DNA from 4 places in the Azospirillum sp. A23 genome. Region 4 is predicted to be linked to each of the others. Evidence: riboswitches for the same ligand, from Rfam matches in the RefSeq annotation. Region 4 holds a riboswitch; each other region holds the start of a gene.
What was found. Region 4 has a riboswitch for thiamine pyrophosphate ahead of ABNQ40_RS23610 (ABC transporter ATP-binding protein). Riboswitches for the same ligand answer to the same signal wherever they lie in the genome.

Region 1: linked by a shared signal. The riboswitch ahead of thiC (phosphomethylpyrimidine synthase ThiC) and the one ahead of ABNQ40_RS23610 (ABC transporter ATP-binding protein) in region 4 are both predicted to bind thiamine pyrophosphate.
Region 2: linked by a shared signal. The riboswitch ahead of thiO (glycine oxidase ThiO) and the one ahead of ABNQ40_RS23610 (ABC transporter ATP-binding protein) in region 4 are both predicted to bind thiamine pyrophosphate.
Region 3: linked by a shared signal. The riboswitch ahead of ABNQ40_RS13220 (ABC transporter substrate-binding protein) and the one ahead of ABNQ40_RS23610 (ABC transporter ATP-binding protein) in region 4 are both predicted to bind thiamine pyrophosphate.

What each region holds. Positions count from the first base shown of each region.
Region 1 is NZ_CP170667.1:2,158,391-2,161,833, forward strand. It holds gene greB (transcription elongation factor GreB) at 1-379, shown strand, start outside; gene thiC (phosphomethylpyrimidine synthase ThiC) at 429-2,156, opposite strand; TPP riboswitch at 2,287-2,421, opposite strand; gene ABNQ40_RS27580 (magnesium transporter CorA family protein) at 2,499-3,443, opposite strand, start outside.
Region 2 is NZ_CP170667.1:2,235,866-2,239,308, forward strand. It holds gene ABNQ40_RS27945 (thiazole synthase) at 1-48, opposite strand, end outside; gene thiS (sulfur carrier protein ThiS) at 172-393, opposite strand; gene thiO (glycine oxidase ThiO) at 390-1,586, opposite strand; TPP riboswitch at 1,578-1,677, opposite strand; gene ABNQ40_RS27960 (methyl-accepting chemotaxis protein) at 1,946-3,443, shown strand, end outside.
Region 3 is NZ_CP170666.1:957,227-960,669, forward strand. It holds gene ABNQ40_RS13215 (branched-chain amino acid ABC transporter permease) at 1-831, opposite strand, end outside; gene ABNQ40_RS13220 (ABC transporter substrate-binding protein) at 836-1,987, opposite strand; TPP riboswitch at 2,069-2,183, opposite strand; gene ABNQ40_RS13225 (DMT family transporter) at 2,217-3,131, opposite strand; gene ABNQ40_RS13230 (ferredoxin) at 3,263-3,443, opposite strand, start outside.
Region 4 is NZ_CP170667.1:1,329,853-1,333,295, reverse strand. It holds gene ABNQ40_RS23620 (ABC transporter substrate-binding protein) at 1-69, opposite strand, end outside; gene ABNQ40_RS23615 (ABC transporter permease) at 87-854, opposite strand; gene ABNQ40_RS23610 (ABC transporter ATP-binding protein) at 851-1,582, opposite strand; TPP riboswitch at 1,630-1,736, opposite strand; gene ABNQ40_RS23605 (acetoin utilization protein AcuC) at 1,857-2,984, shown strand; gene ABNQ40_RS23600 (hypothetical protein) at 3,180-3,443, shown strand, end outside.

The sequences.
Region 1 (3,443 bases), 830 kb from region 4:
GTCCTGGGCCGCCGGCAACGGCGACCGCTCGGAGAATGGCGATTATCTCTATGGCAAGAAGCGCCTGCGCGAGATCGACCGCCGCATCCGTTTCCTGAACAAGCGGCTGGAATCGGCGGTGGTGGTCAATCCGCAGGACCAGAAGAACCGCGAACAGGTCTTCTTCGGCGCCACCGTCACCTATGCCCGCGAGGATGGGGCGGAGAACACCATCACCATCGTCGGCGCCGACGAGGTCGACCCCGACCGCGGCCATGTCAGCTGGATTTCCCCCATGGCCCGCGCCCTGCTGAAGGCGCGGGAGGGCGATCTGGTGGATGTCCGCACCCCGGCGGGACTGGAACAGGTCGAAGTGCTGGAGATCCGGTACGCGGACTGACGGAGGGGGCGGCGACCCGCCCCCCTGCCAGACTTCACTCCGCCAGACCTCACTCCGCTGCCGGCTGGTAAATCTCCCCGCCCGACTGGCGGAACTTCTCCGACATCTCGGCCATGCCGGATTCCGCGGCGTCGCGGATTTCCTGCGTGATCTTCATCGAGCAGAATTTCGGCCCGCACATCGAACAGAAATGCGCGGTCTTGGCGCCTTCCGCCGGCAGGGTCTCGTCGTGGTAGGCCATCGCCGTGTCGGGATCGAGCGACAGGGCGAACTGGTCTCGCCAGCGGAAGGAGAAGCGGGCGCGCGACATGGCGTCGTCGCGCAACCGCGCCGCCGGGTGGCCCTTGGCGAGGTCGGCGGCATGGGCGGCGATCTTGTAGGCGATGACGCCGGCCTTCACGTCGTCGCGGTCGGGCAGACCGAGATGCTCCTTCGGCGTGACGTAGCAGAGCATCGCCGTGCCGAACCAGCCGATCATCGCCGCACCGATGGCACTGGTGATGTGGTCGTAGCCCGGCGCGATGTCGGTCACCAACGGCCCCAGCGTGTAGAAGGGCGCCTCGCCGCACAGCGCCAGCTGCTTCTCGACATTGTGCTTGATCTTGTGCATGGGCACATGGCCCGGTCCTTCGATCATCACCTGCACGTCGCGCGCCCAGGCGATCCTGGTCAGTTCGCCCAGGGTCTCCAGCTCGGCGAACTGGGCGGCGTCGTTGGCGTCGGCCTGGCTGCCCGGCCGCAAGCCGTCGCCCATCGACAGCGCCACGTCATAGGTCCGGCAGATCTCGACGATGTCGGCGAAATGGTCGTAGAGGAAATTCTCGCGGTGATGCGCCAGGCACCATTTGGCGATGATCGAGCCACCGCGCGAGACGATGCCGGTCACCCGCTTGGCGGTCAGCGGGATGTGGGCCAGCCGCAGGCCGGCATGGATGGTGAAGTAATCGACGCCCTGCTCCGCCTGCTCGATCAGCGTGTCGCGGAACAGCTCCCAGGTCAGGTCTTCGGCCTTGCCCTTGACCTTCTCCAGCGCCTGATAGATCGGCACGGTGCCGATCGGAACCGGGGAGTTGCGCAGGATCCATTCGCGGGTCTGGTGGATGTCGGCGCCGGTGGACAAATCCATCACGGTGTCGGCGCCCCAGCGGATCGACCAGACCATCTTCTCCACTTCCTCCTCGATGGAGGAGGTCACGGCGGAGTTGCCAATGTTGGCGTTGATCTTGGTCAGGAAGTTTCGGCCGATGATCATCGGCTCCGACTCGGGGTGGTTGACGTTGGACGGGATGATCGCCCGCCCACGCGCCACCTCGTCACGGACGAACTCCGGTGTGATGAAGTCGGGGATCTCGGCGCCGAAATCCTCGCCATCTCGGGCGGCTTCAAGCGCCGCGGCGCGGCCCAGATTTTCGCGGACGGCGATGTATTCCATCTCCGCGGTGACGATGCCGGCGCGGGCGTAGGCCATCTGCGTCACCGCCACGCCGTCCTTGGCGCGCAGCACGCCGTTGTCGGCGGTCTCGACATCGCCGCGCGCCAGGATCCAGTCGCGGCGGTGCTTGGACAGGCCGGCCCGCACGTCGATGGCGACCGACTCGTCGGTGTAGGGACCGGAGGCATCATAGACGGTCAGCGGCGGCTCGCCGCCCGACAGCGCGATCTCGCGCAGGGCGACGCGCAGATCGGGAAAGCGCATGCCGGGCACATGGATTTTCCGCGACGACGGCAGCGGGCCGGTCGAAATGCGGATGGCGTTCTCGTTGAAGTCCTTAGGCATTGGGTTTCTCCGTCGGAGTTGGGCGGACAAACCCGGGACTGCGGACGGAGGTGCGGTATCTTCGTGCGGGCCGTTTCGGAATGGTTCCCCGGCATGGCGGGGCCGATACGGCCGGACGGGGCGAGATTCGGCCCGTCACGAGGTCCCTCCCTTCGCCGGTATGACCCGGATCAGGTTCGAAGGGTCACCACGCTGCCGGCTTGCGCAGTGCGCCGTCCGGCCGTTGGTATCTCAGCCCCCTGTCGGGACCCCCCTGGAATGTGGCCCATCCTGCCGCCGACGGACGGTCGTGTCAAAAGGAAAGCGCTGCGGACGATCCGCCTGCCATATTGTGGAAATGCGCTACATCCAGCGCTTCGACCGCACATAGACCATCGGCAGCAGGGCCGACAGCAGCATCAGCCCCAAGGCGCTGGCATAGCCGAAGGGCGACTGGCTGCCGGGCATGTCGGTGAAATTCATGCCGCCGATGCTGGCGACCAGGGTCGGCGGATAGAGCAGAACGGTCAGAACCGACACGATCTTGACGATCTCGTTCTGCTCGACATTGATCTGGCCCAGCGCGGTGTCGAGCGCCAGGGCGACCTTGCCGGAGAGGAAGCGGGCATACTGGTCCAGCCCGCGCAGATCCTGCAGCGTGGTCTTGGCCCAGCGCCGAGTCGCCTTGCCGGCGTTCCAGCCATCGCCGCGCGCCAGGAAGTCGGTCATGCGGGTAAGGCTGGCCAGACTGATCCGCGCCTTGCCGATCAGGTGGCCGGCATGGCCGATGCGCTTCAGCGTCTGCGCGTCGTCCAGCGTCTCGCCGCGGGAGCGCAGCTTGCGCCCGCGGAAATAGCGGCGGTTCAGTGCATCCATCTCCACCCCGGTCCGCCGCAGCACGACCGACGTGCGGTCGATCATCCCGTCCACCAGTGCGGCCAGCACCAGTTCGCCGCGGGATGCGGAGACCTGCCCATGGGTGGCGCGGCGGCGGAAGGCCAGCAGCGCCTGCGGATCGATGTCGTGGATGGTCACCAGCCGCCGGCCGGCCAGCACGAAGCTGACGGTGGCGATGCGCGGCTCGTCGGTGTCGGCCCAGACCAGGGCGGTGACGGTCATGGTCAGCGCACCACCGGCAACACGCAGACGGCTCGACTCCTCGATCTCCGCCATCTGCTCGCGGGTGGGCAGGCCGGTGCCGATCAGCGCCTCCGCCCGCGCCAGTTCGTCGGGCGTCGGGTTGATCAGGTCCAGCCACACGGCGGACTCAGGGAACGGGACCGACTCGTCCGCGGCCTCCCTGTCCCA
Region 2 (3,443 bases), 910 kb from region 4:
CGAGCCGAGGCTGCGCCCGGCGATGGTGAGGGTGTCGGTTTGGGACATGTCGGTTGGGGACATGGGGGAAGCCTTTTGCAAAGGCCCTCTCCCGCTTCGCACCACCGGAATTCCGCTTCCTATGTTGCGGGATGTGCGCATCCGGTGGCGATGGAGAGGGAAATGTGACGGTCAGCCGCCCTGGATGGGGCGGACGATTTCCAGGCTGTCGCCGGGCTGGAGCGGAGTCTCCGGCCAGCGGCGGCGGGGGACCACAGCGCCGTTCAAAGCGACCGCGACGCCGAGCGTTCCGGCGGCGATGCCGCGCCCGGCCAGGAACTCGGCGACGGAGGCGGCGGACAGCGGCTCTTCGCGGCCGTTGACGCGGATGGCTTCACGTGAAACGGCGCTCATGCGGCGGCTCCCGCAGCGACGAAGCGGTCGGCGGCGAAGGGGCGCAGCAGCGGGTCGGTCTCGCCGGTCAGCACCAGACGGGCGATGCCGTCGGCGGTCACCGGGGTCAGCAGGATGCCGTTGCGGTGGTGGCCGGTGGCGTGGATCAGGCCGGGAATGCCGCTCTCACCCAGGATCGGCGCATCGTCGCGGCTGCCGGGACGGAAACCCGCCCAGGCTTCCTCGATGGGCAGCTCGGCGATGCCCGGCAGCGCCCGCCACGCCCCGTCCAGCAGGGCGAACTGGCCGCCGGCGGTCAGGCGGTCGTCGAAGCCGCGCTCCTCCGTCGTGGCGCCGATCAGCAGCCGGCCGTCCAGCCGCGGGATCAGATAGGTGCCGGGCGTCCACACCACATGGCGCAGCAGCGGCAGACGGGGGTCCATGCGCAGGCAGACCATCTGGCCCTTCACCGGACGTACCGGCGGCCGGGCGGCGGGTGGCAGCCCAGGCACCCCGGCCGACCACGCCCCGGCGGCCAGCACCACCCGGTCGGCCCGGTGCAGCGTCTCGGCAACCCGCACCCCCACGGCGCGCCCGCCCTCCACCGCCAGCGCCACCTCGCCGCACCGCTCATGCAGATGGGCGCCGGCAGCCTCGGCGGCGCGGCGCAAGGCGGCTGCGACCTTGCGGTTGTCGACCTGATGGTCGCCGGCACAGAACAGGGCGCCGGCGACACCCGGTTGCAGGAAGGGTTCGCGTCGCCGCACCTCGGCCCCGCTCAGCCACTCCACCGGCAATCCCAGATCGCGCTGGAAACCGTGCAGGAAGCGGACCTTCGCGGCATCGTCGGCGGTCAGCGCGATGACCATCGTGCCTTCGCTGCGCAGATCGACGGCCATGCCGCCCGCCGCTTCGAGATCGCGGGCGAAGTCCGGCCACAGGGCCTGCGACGCGCGGGTCAGCGGCAGCAGCCCCTCCTCGCCCGGCTCGGTTTCGACACAGGCGGCCAGCATGCCTCCGGCGGCATGGGTGGCGCCGCGCCCGGCCTCCCCCCGCTCGAAGACATCGACGCGGCAGCCGGCCGACGCCAGCCTCCAGGCGATGGCGAGGCCGATGCAGCCGGCGCCGACGATGGCAACGGAAGGACGGGCGGCGGACGGGCGGAGTCCCGGCGCGGAAACGGAATATGGATGCGGTTCTGGCGCATGGATCATGCGGCGGCTCCCTTCGCTGGAATTACCCAGACAGGTTCGATGGGTGTGTTCTCAGCCGCGCGACCACCGCACGGCACCCCAGGCCTATGGATTGCCTTATGCCAATGTTCCGCTGGCCCCACAAGCGGAATCGACCGCCGCCCGGCCCGCCACTCCAGCCCGCCGCATCTGCCTACAGCCCAACCTGACGATGGATGCGGCGACAGGCCGCAGCCGGATACGGAGTCCCCCCGACAGGAAACGCTACCAATCGGCAGCTAAATTGTCGGCAAAATGAGCCATACCCGGGCATTCACAGCAGAAAACGGGCACCGCCGGTGCGCGGAATGAACAACAAAGACGACCGAGGATTCGCCAGCATGCTGTCTTTCTTCCGCTCGGACTCCCCGACCTCCCCCATCCCCGGCACCCCGGTCGGCAGGTCCGAACCGGCAGCGCACGCCGACGGACCGGCGGAACAGCCGATCCGCAGCCTGTGCCTGCCGGCGGGGCAGATCGGCGCCGCGGCGCTGGACGGGCTGAGTTTCGCCGACGGGGCACCGGCGCTGGTCGTCGGCTTCGTGTCGCCGCATGTCGATTTCGCCGCCACCGCGCGGGCGGTCCGCTCCGCCCTGCCGGCGGCGACCCAGCTGGTGCTGGTCTCCACCGCGGGCGAGCTGTGCGCGGCCGAGGGCCAGCCGCTCTACCGCAAGGCCGGCGACCGCTGGGACAGCGTGGTGCTGCAATCCTTCAGCCCGCGCCTGTTCGCCGGGGTCAGCGTCCAGACGGTCCCGCTGCATTGCGACGATCTGCGCGGCGGCCGCCCGACCCGCGACGTGGCGGCACGGGTGGAGGCGATCCGCGGCGAGCTCGACCGCATCCGCGTCCCCTTCCCGGTCGACAGCCACGACACGGTGGCGCTGACCTTCATCGACGGGCTATCGGCCAGCGAAAGCTGGTTCATGGAGGCGGTCTACCGTTCCGGCCATTTCCCCTGCCTGTTCATCGGCGGCTCGGCCGGCGGCAAGCTCGACTTCCGCAACACCCATCTGTTCGACGGCCAGCGCGTGCTGGAGAACGTGGCGGTGACGATCTTCCTGAAGATGGCGCCCGGCATCCGCTACGGCATCTTCAAGTCGCAGAATTTCCGGCCGACCCAGACCCGCTTCGCCGTGGTCGACGCCGACCCGATGCGCCGCATCGTGCGCAGCGTGATCGACTGCGACGGCTTCGAAGTCGTCGGCTTCATCGACGCGCTCGCCAAATCCCTGCGCTGCAAGCCGCAGGAACTGCCGGGCAAGCTGGCGAAGAACACCTTCGCCATCGAAATGGAGGGAGAGCTGTTCGTCCGCTCCATCTCCGGCTTCGATTTCGAGAAGGGGGAGGTCGCCTTCTACTGCGACGTCAATCCCGGCGACTCGCTGTGCCTGGTGGAGGCGACCGATTTCGTCCGCCAGACGGAGGACGACCTCTCGGCCTATCTGCGCAACAAGCCGCGGCCGGTCGGCGCCATCCTGAACGACTGCATCCTGCGCCGGCTGAACAACCCCGACCAGCTCTCGCGTGTTCATGCCTTCGACGGGCTGGCCGCCGCCGGCTTCTCCACCTTCGGCGAGCTGCTGGGCATCAACATCAACCAGACCCTGTCGGCGCTGATGTTCTTCGAGGTGCCGCCCGGCACCGCCTTCTCCGACGACATGGTCGACCGTTTCCCGGTGCATTACGCCCGGTTCCAGAGCTATTTCATCGCCACCCGCTACAACCGGCTTGAGCTGCTGAGCCGCATCCGCAACAGCGTGATCGAGCGGATGCACAGCTATCTCGACGCGCTGGTGACGCTGACCGGCGGCGTGCAGGAGACCGCCAGCTATGCCGCGC
Region 3 (3,443 bases), on a different replicon from region 4:
GCGCAGCACCAGAATCGCCAGCAGCGTCAGGTACAAGGCCCCCAGCGCCGCCGGATATGAGAGCACCGACGATACGCCCACCTCGAACAGCGCGATCAGCAGAGCGCCCACCACCGCACCGGGCACGGAGCCCCAGCCGCCCACCGTCACCGCGATGTAGGCCTTCAGGATCAGGTCGCCGCCCGAGGTCGGCGTGACGAAATAGCGGTTGGCCAGCAGCAGCCCGGCCGCCCCGGCGCAGGCGGCCCCGATGGCGAAGGTCACCAGGATCATCGCGGTGACCGGCACGCCGCAGGCCCGCGCCATCTCCGGGTCCTGCGCGGTGGCGCGCAGCCGGCGGCCGAGCTGCGTGCGGGCGAACACCCATTGCTGCGCGCCGATCAGCAGACCCGCCACCGCGACGATGGCGAGCGACTGCTCGGGCACCGCCAGCCCGGCGATGTGCAGCGTGTCGTCGCCGAACAGCGGCGGTGCGGCGCGCGGCTCCGGCCCGAACAGGATGGCGGCCCCATTCTGCAGGATGATGCCGACCGCGATGGTGCTGATGAAGACCGAGACCGGCGGCCGGCGGCGCAGCGGCAGATAGGCCGCCAGCGCCAGCAGCAGCCCCAGCGACGCCATCAGCAACAGAACCACCGGCAGCAGGACGATGCCCGGCAGCGGGATCAGCGGCGCCGCCGCCACAGCCAGGAGCCCGCCGGCCATGACGAGATCGCCCTGGGCGAAATTCACCGCCGAGGTGGCGTTCAGCACCAGCACGAAGCCCAGCGCCACCAGGGCATAGGCTGCCCCCAACGCCACCCCGTTGAGCAGCAGTTGAAGCGCCGCCATCCGCTCACTTCGCCGCAAGCGTCGGGTCGTCGTACCGCTTCACCAGCGCCGGCACCCGGCTGGTTCCGTCATAGCAGACGATGACGGCGGAATGGGCCATGTTGCCCTTGCCGTCGGACTTGTAGGTCATGGCGAGGCCCTGGAACGTCCCGGCGGACAGCGCCTTGCGAATGGCGTCCGGCGACCGGGCGCCGGCCTTCACCGCCTCCAGCACCATGGTCATGCCGTCATACTGGCCGAGCGCGAAGGCATCCGGCTCCTTGCCGAAGGCGGCGCGGTAGGCGTCGGTGAAGGCCTTGACCTCCGGCGTGCCGCCCGAAATCGGCGAGGCCGCGGTCTCGGCACAGACGCCCTTCAGTTCCGCCGGTTCCAGCAGGGCGGCGGTGCTCGGCTGATGCATGGCGGAGCCGGCGACGATGGGCAGGGTCACGCCGCTGGACGCCGCCTGCCGCAGCAGCAGCGCGGTCGGGCCGGAATGCAGGTGCAGGACCAGCACGTCCGGCTTGGCGGCGAGCGCCTTGGTCAGCACCGGCAGCAGATCCTTGGCCGCCGGGTCCACCCCCTCCTCGAAGACGGGCGTGACGCCCAGCGCCTTGAAGGCGGCGTCGAGATGGGCCTTGCCGCTCTGGCCGTAGGCGGTGGTCTGGTAGATGACGGCCGGCTGCCGCTTGCCCAGCTCCTCCACCACATAACGGGCATGGGCGGCCTTGGTGACCGCGTCGCCGGGGAAGAAGCGGAAGACCCAGGGATTGCCCTGCTCGGTGATCGAGGCGGTGCCCGACACGGTGACCAGCGGCAGCTTCAGCTCGCCCGCCAGCGGCAGCATCGCTAGCATCTGGGTGCCGAGCATGCTGGCGGCGACCGCCCCGACCGTGCCGCGGCCGGCCGCGCGCTCCAGCGCCGTCACCGCCGCCTCGGGCGAGGTGCCGGTGTCGACGACCTCCGAGGCGATGGCGACGCCGGCCGGCGTCTGCTTCAGCGCCAGGACGGCACCGTTGCGCTGGCTGGTGCCCTCCAGCGACAGGAAGCCGGTCAGCGGCACCAGCACCGGGAAGGACAGCGTGTCGTCGGCACGGGCGGCGGACGATAGACAGACGGAGGACAGGCAGGAGGATACGGCCAGCAGGCCGATCAGGAGGGGAAGCGCGCGCCGCATGACCGATACTCCTCAACACGCGCCGGCGGTTGGGGCGACGCGGAGGAGACGGGGCGCTTCGCAGCAGCTTTCAGCGGGTCCGTCGGGTTCCGGTCGGCTCCCTTCGCCGGCATGACCCGGATCAGGTTCGATGGGTGTTGTCTCAGCCCATGCGGTTGCCGAACCGGCATCCGCACAGGCACCCCAGCCGTGAACAGGCGGCGAGAGTGTCGCCGCCGGCCCCGTCCTGTCAAGAACCCAACCGGCGGCGCGCCACCATGGTTTCACGATGCAGGATGTAGAGCCCGCTGCCGATGATGACCATGGCGCCGGCCAGGACCGGCACCGTCGGCAGATCGCCGAACACCAGCCAGCCGAACAGGCTGGCCCAGACCATGCCGGTATATTCGAAGGGCGCCACCACCGCCGGCGGCGCGCGGCGGAAGGCCTGGGTCAGCAGGACCTGCGCCCCGGCGCCGATGGCGCCGACCAGCGCCATCAGCCCCAGCGCGAAGGCGGTGGGCGCCGTCCAAACCGGCACCGCCAGCGCCCCGCTGACCACCGTCGTCGTCAGCAGCAGGTAGAGCACGATGGACGCGCTGGTTTCGGTCCGCGACAGGCCGCGCACGGCGAGCGCGGCCAGCGCATAGAACAGGGCGGCGCACAGTCCGACCAGCACCGGCACCAGCGGCGCCCCGGCCGACGGCTGCGCCATCACCACCACGCCGCCGAACCCGACCACCACGGCGGCCCAGCGGCGCCAGCCCACCGGCTCGCCCAGCAGCGGCGCCGACAGCGCGGTGATGAACAGCGGACCGGCGAAGCTCAGCACATAGACGTCGGCCAGCGGCAGCTCGCGGAACGCATAGAAGAAGCATCCCATGGAGATCAGCCCGGCGAAGGCGCGCCAGACATGCCCCAGAGGCCGCCGCGTCCGCATAGCCGCGATCCCGCCGCCGCACGTCAGGGTGTAGCCGCCCACCAGCAGGAAGGCGACCAGCGAGCGCACGAACATCAGCTGCGGCACCGGGTAATCGGCGGTCAGGAATTTGATGAGCGTGTCCATCGCCGCGAACAGCAGGATCGCGCCCAGGAAGCAGCCGACGGCATAGGGAACCGAATCGGCCTCGGCAGGCAGCAGGTCGGCGGTTTCGGCGTCGGTCATGGACTCGGTTCGGAACGGCAATGGCTGGGGCTGCCCACATTATGGGCAAATGCGCCCGCGTCCCAATGCCGCAACCGCAGGTCTGCTAGGCGCAGCCAAGGTCAAGGGTCGGCTCATGCGCCGACCTCGCCTCACCGCGTCAATACCATCACCAGCCGCTCGACCGGCGCATCGTTCACCAGATGCGAGTCGACGATCTCGTCGATGTCCTCCGGGGTTTCCGGCCGGTACCAGATGCCTTCCGGATACACCACCATCAGCGGCCCGGCGGAGCAGAAGCCGAGGCAGCCGGTCATCGCCATGCCGACATCG
Region 4 (3,443 bases):
CTGGGCCAGCGCGGGAAGCGAGGTCATCAGGCCGGCGGCGATCAGGCCGGCGGTGAAAAGATGCTTCATCGGGTGTCTCTCCCCCTTCAAGGGTTGGCGTCTTCGGCAGGTTGGGTATCGGGTTGCCAGGGCAGGGCGCGGCGGGCCAGCGCATCGACGGCGGCGTACAGCGTCACCGCGAACAGCCCCAGCACAAGCACGGCGGCGAACAGAAGGTCGATCTGCATGCGGGCATTGGCGTGCAGCATCAGGTAGCCAAGGCCGGAAGACGACCCCACCCATTCGCCGATCACCGCCCCGATGGGCGCCACCGCGGCGGCCACGCGCACGCCGGACCAGAAGGCGGGCAGGGCGGCCGGCAGGCGGATGCTCCACAGGATCGCGGCGGGCGAGGCGCCCATGGTGCGGGCAAGGTCGAGCCAGCCGGGATCGGTGCGCCGCAGCCCGTCGAACAGCGCGGTCGTCACCGGGAAATAGATGACCAGCACCGCCATGGCGATCTTGGACGCCATGCCATAGCCGAGCCACAGCACCAGCAGCGGCGCCAGTGCGAAGACGGGGATGGCCTGACTGACCAGAAGCAGCGGCATCAGCCAGCGCCGCGCCGTGCGGAACCGCGCGAGCAGCAAAGCGCTGACCCCGCCCAGCGCCACGCCGGCCACCAGCCCGATCAGGATTTCGGCCAGCGTGGTCAGGCCATGGGCCAACAGCAGTGGGGCCTGCCGCTGCATGGCGTCCGCCACCGCCAGCGGACCGGGCAGCAGGTAGCGCGGCAGCCCGGTGGCCCATACCAGCGCCTGCCAGCCGGCGACCAGCACCAGCAGGGTGATCGCGCCGCGCAGCAGCGCCTTCATTCCGCCAGCCTCCGCAACAGTTCGGCCTGATGCGCCAGCAGGTCCGGATCGTCGACCCGGCGCGGCACCGGGCCGGAGGGCTCCAGCGCCGGTCCCATGACGGCCGGCCGGCCGGTCATCACATGCAGTCGGTCGCCGATGCGCAGCGCCTCCAGCGGGTCGTGGGTGACCATCAGGACGGTGCGGCCGGCCAGCGTCTCCGCCGCCGTCTTCTGCAAGCGCAGCCGGGTGATGGCGTCGAGCGCGGAGAAGGGCTCGTCCATCAGGACCAGCGGCTTGTCCTCCATCAGGGTGCGGGCCAGCGCCACGCGCTGCTTCTGTCCGCCGGACAGAGCGGCGGGACGGTCGCGCTCGCGCCCCGCCAAGCCGACGCGGTCCAGCAGCGCGCGGGCCTGCTCCACCCGCGCCGGATCGGGACGGCGGTGGCGCAGCCGGTCGCCGAGCAGGACATTGTCGAGGACGGTCAGCCAGGGCAGCAGCAGGTCCTGCTGCGCCATGTAGGCGATCCGGCCGGCCAGCGGCTGCCGGTCGCCGGTGACCACCTCGGTCGGCGGCTCCGGCTCGGCCAAACCGGCGAGGATGCGCAGGAGCGTGGTCTTGCCGACGCCGCTCGGCCCCAGCAGGCAGGTGGTCCGCCCGGCCGGCAGTTCCAGCGTCAGGTCGGAGAACAGCAGCGTGCCGCCATAGGTCAGCCGCGCACGCGAGATGGTCACCGAAAGCGGCGTCATCGCAGGCACGCGGGCATGCATCGTGGAGTGGCGGAGATGGAGAGGGTGCGGTCCCGCATCACTGATCCCTACGCCGGCATGAACCGGATCAGGTTCCAGGGGTCGTCCCGCAACAGGACCTCTCAGCCGCCCATCGGCTCCCCCCAGTGAAGGCGGCGACTATAGGCGCGGACGATCCGTGACCGCAAGCATTGCCGGATGCCGCTTCCGGCATGCGGAAGCGGGCGGCTTGACCGCACCGCCGCGGCGCCTAGTTTCTGACGGGCATCGAGGAGTGCCCGTCCTGACCACGCCCTTCCGCACACCGCTGTTCATCGGCGGGGAAATCTACCGCGGCTCCACCTATGGACCGAAGCATCCGCTGGCGATTCCACGCGTGTCGACCGCCATCGACCTCAGCCGCGCCATGGGCTGGCTGCCGGACGAGGTCTATCTCGACACCCATGTCGCGAGCGAACGCGAACTGGCGCGCTTCCACACATCCGACTACATCGCCGCGCTGAAGCGGGCGGAGGCCGAGCAACGGGTCGACGAGGCGACCGCCACCCGCCACAATTTGGGCAAGCTGGAAAATCCCGTCTTCGCCGAAATGTACCGGCGGCCGGCCCACAGCAGCGGATCGGCGTTGCAGGCGGCCAGGATTCTCGGCGACCGGCCCGCCGGTCTGGTCTATGCGCCAGCGGCCGGGACGCATCATGCGCGGCGCGACCGGGCCAGCGGCTTCTGCTATTTCAACGCGCCGGTTCTCGGCATTCTGGAACTGATCGACCATGGGCTGGAGCGGGTCCTCTATGTCGATCTCGACGCCCATCATGGCGATGGGGTGGAGGAGGCCTTCGCCGACGACGACCGGGTACTGACCCTGTCCATCCATGAGGATGGGCGTTGGCCCTACACCGGCAAGGCGGAGGACCGCGCCGGCGGCATGGCCCGCAACCTGCCGGTCCCGCCGGGCTTCAACGACAGCGAGATGGAGCATGTGATGGAGGCGGCGGTCCTGCCGCTGGCCCGTGCCTTTCGTCCGCAGGCGATGGTGATCCAGACCGGCGCCGATGCCTTGGCCGAGGATCCGTTGAGCCGGCTGGAGCTGTCCAACCGCGCGCTGTGGGATGCCGTGGCGGCGCTGCTTCCGCTGGCGCCGCGGGTGCTGGTGGTCGGAGGCGGCGGCTATAACCCCTGGTCGGTTGGGCGTTGCTGGGCCGGGATCTGGGCGGTGATGAACGGCATCGATCCCGCCGTGCGGCCGACGGCGGAGGCGGAGGCGGTGCTGCGTGCCCTGACCTGGAACCGCGCCGCCGGCCGCAATCCGCCGGACCATTGGTTCACCACGCTGGGCGACGAGCGGCGTCCCGGGCCGGTGCGGGACGCGGTGAAGCGGGTGGCGGAGACTGCCATGTCCTGAAGGATGGCGCTGTCCTGACCCGCAGCCGACCGACTCATTCCGACGAATTCCGAACCAACCTGTGACGATTCGTTGACGGGGTCGGATTGTTCGTTGATTCTCTCTTCCACTGTGCCGGTGCAGCTTCCGCGTCGGGTGATGCGGGCTTCGGCGGGATTTGCGGGCAGGATTTGCGGTAGGAGGACGGGCGGGCGGATGTCGAACACGACGCTGTTCCTGATCGCCATCGTCATCATCATGCTGGCTGCCGTCCCGGTCGCCATGATGCTGAAGGATTTCCTGCCGAACATCATGGAAAAGAGCAGCGGCCTGGATCAGGTCGAGAACCGCATCTATGTCCTGCATGCCGAGGCGCAGGAGCTGCAAAACCGGGTGAACCATCTGGTCCAGCGCCGGAACAGCCAGTCTTCCGACCGCAACCGGCTGGAAAGCGATATCCGCAAGGTGGAAAAGCAGGTC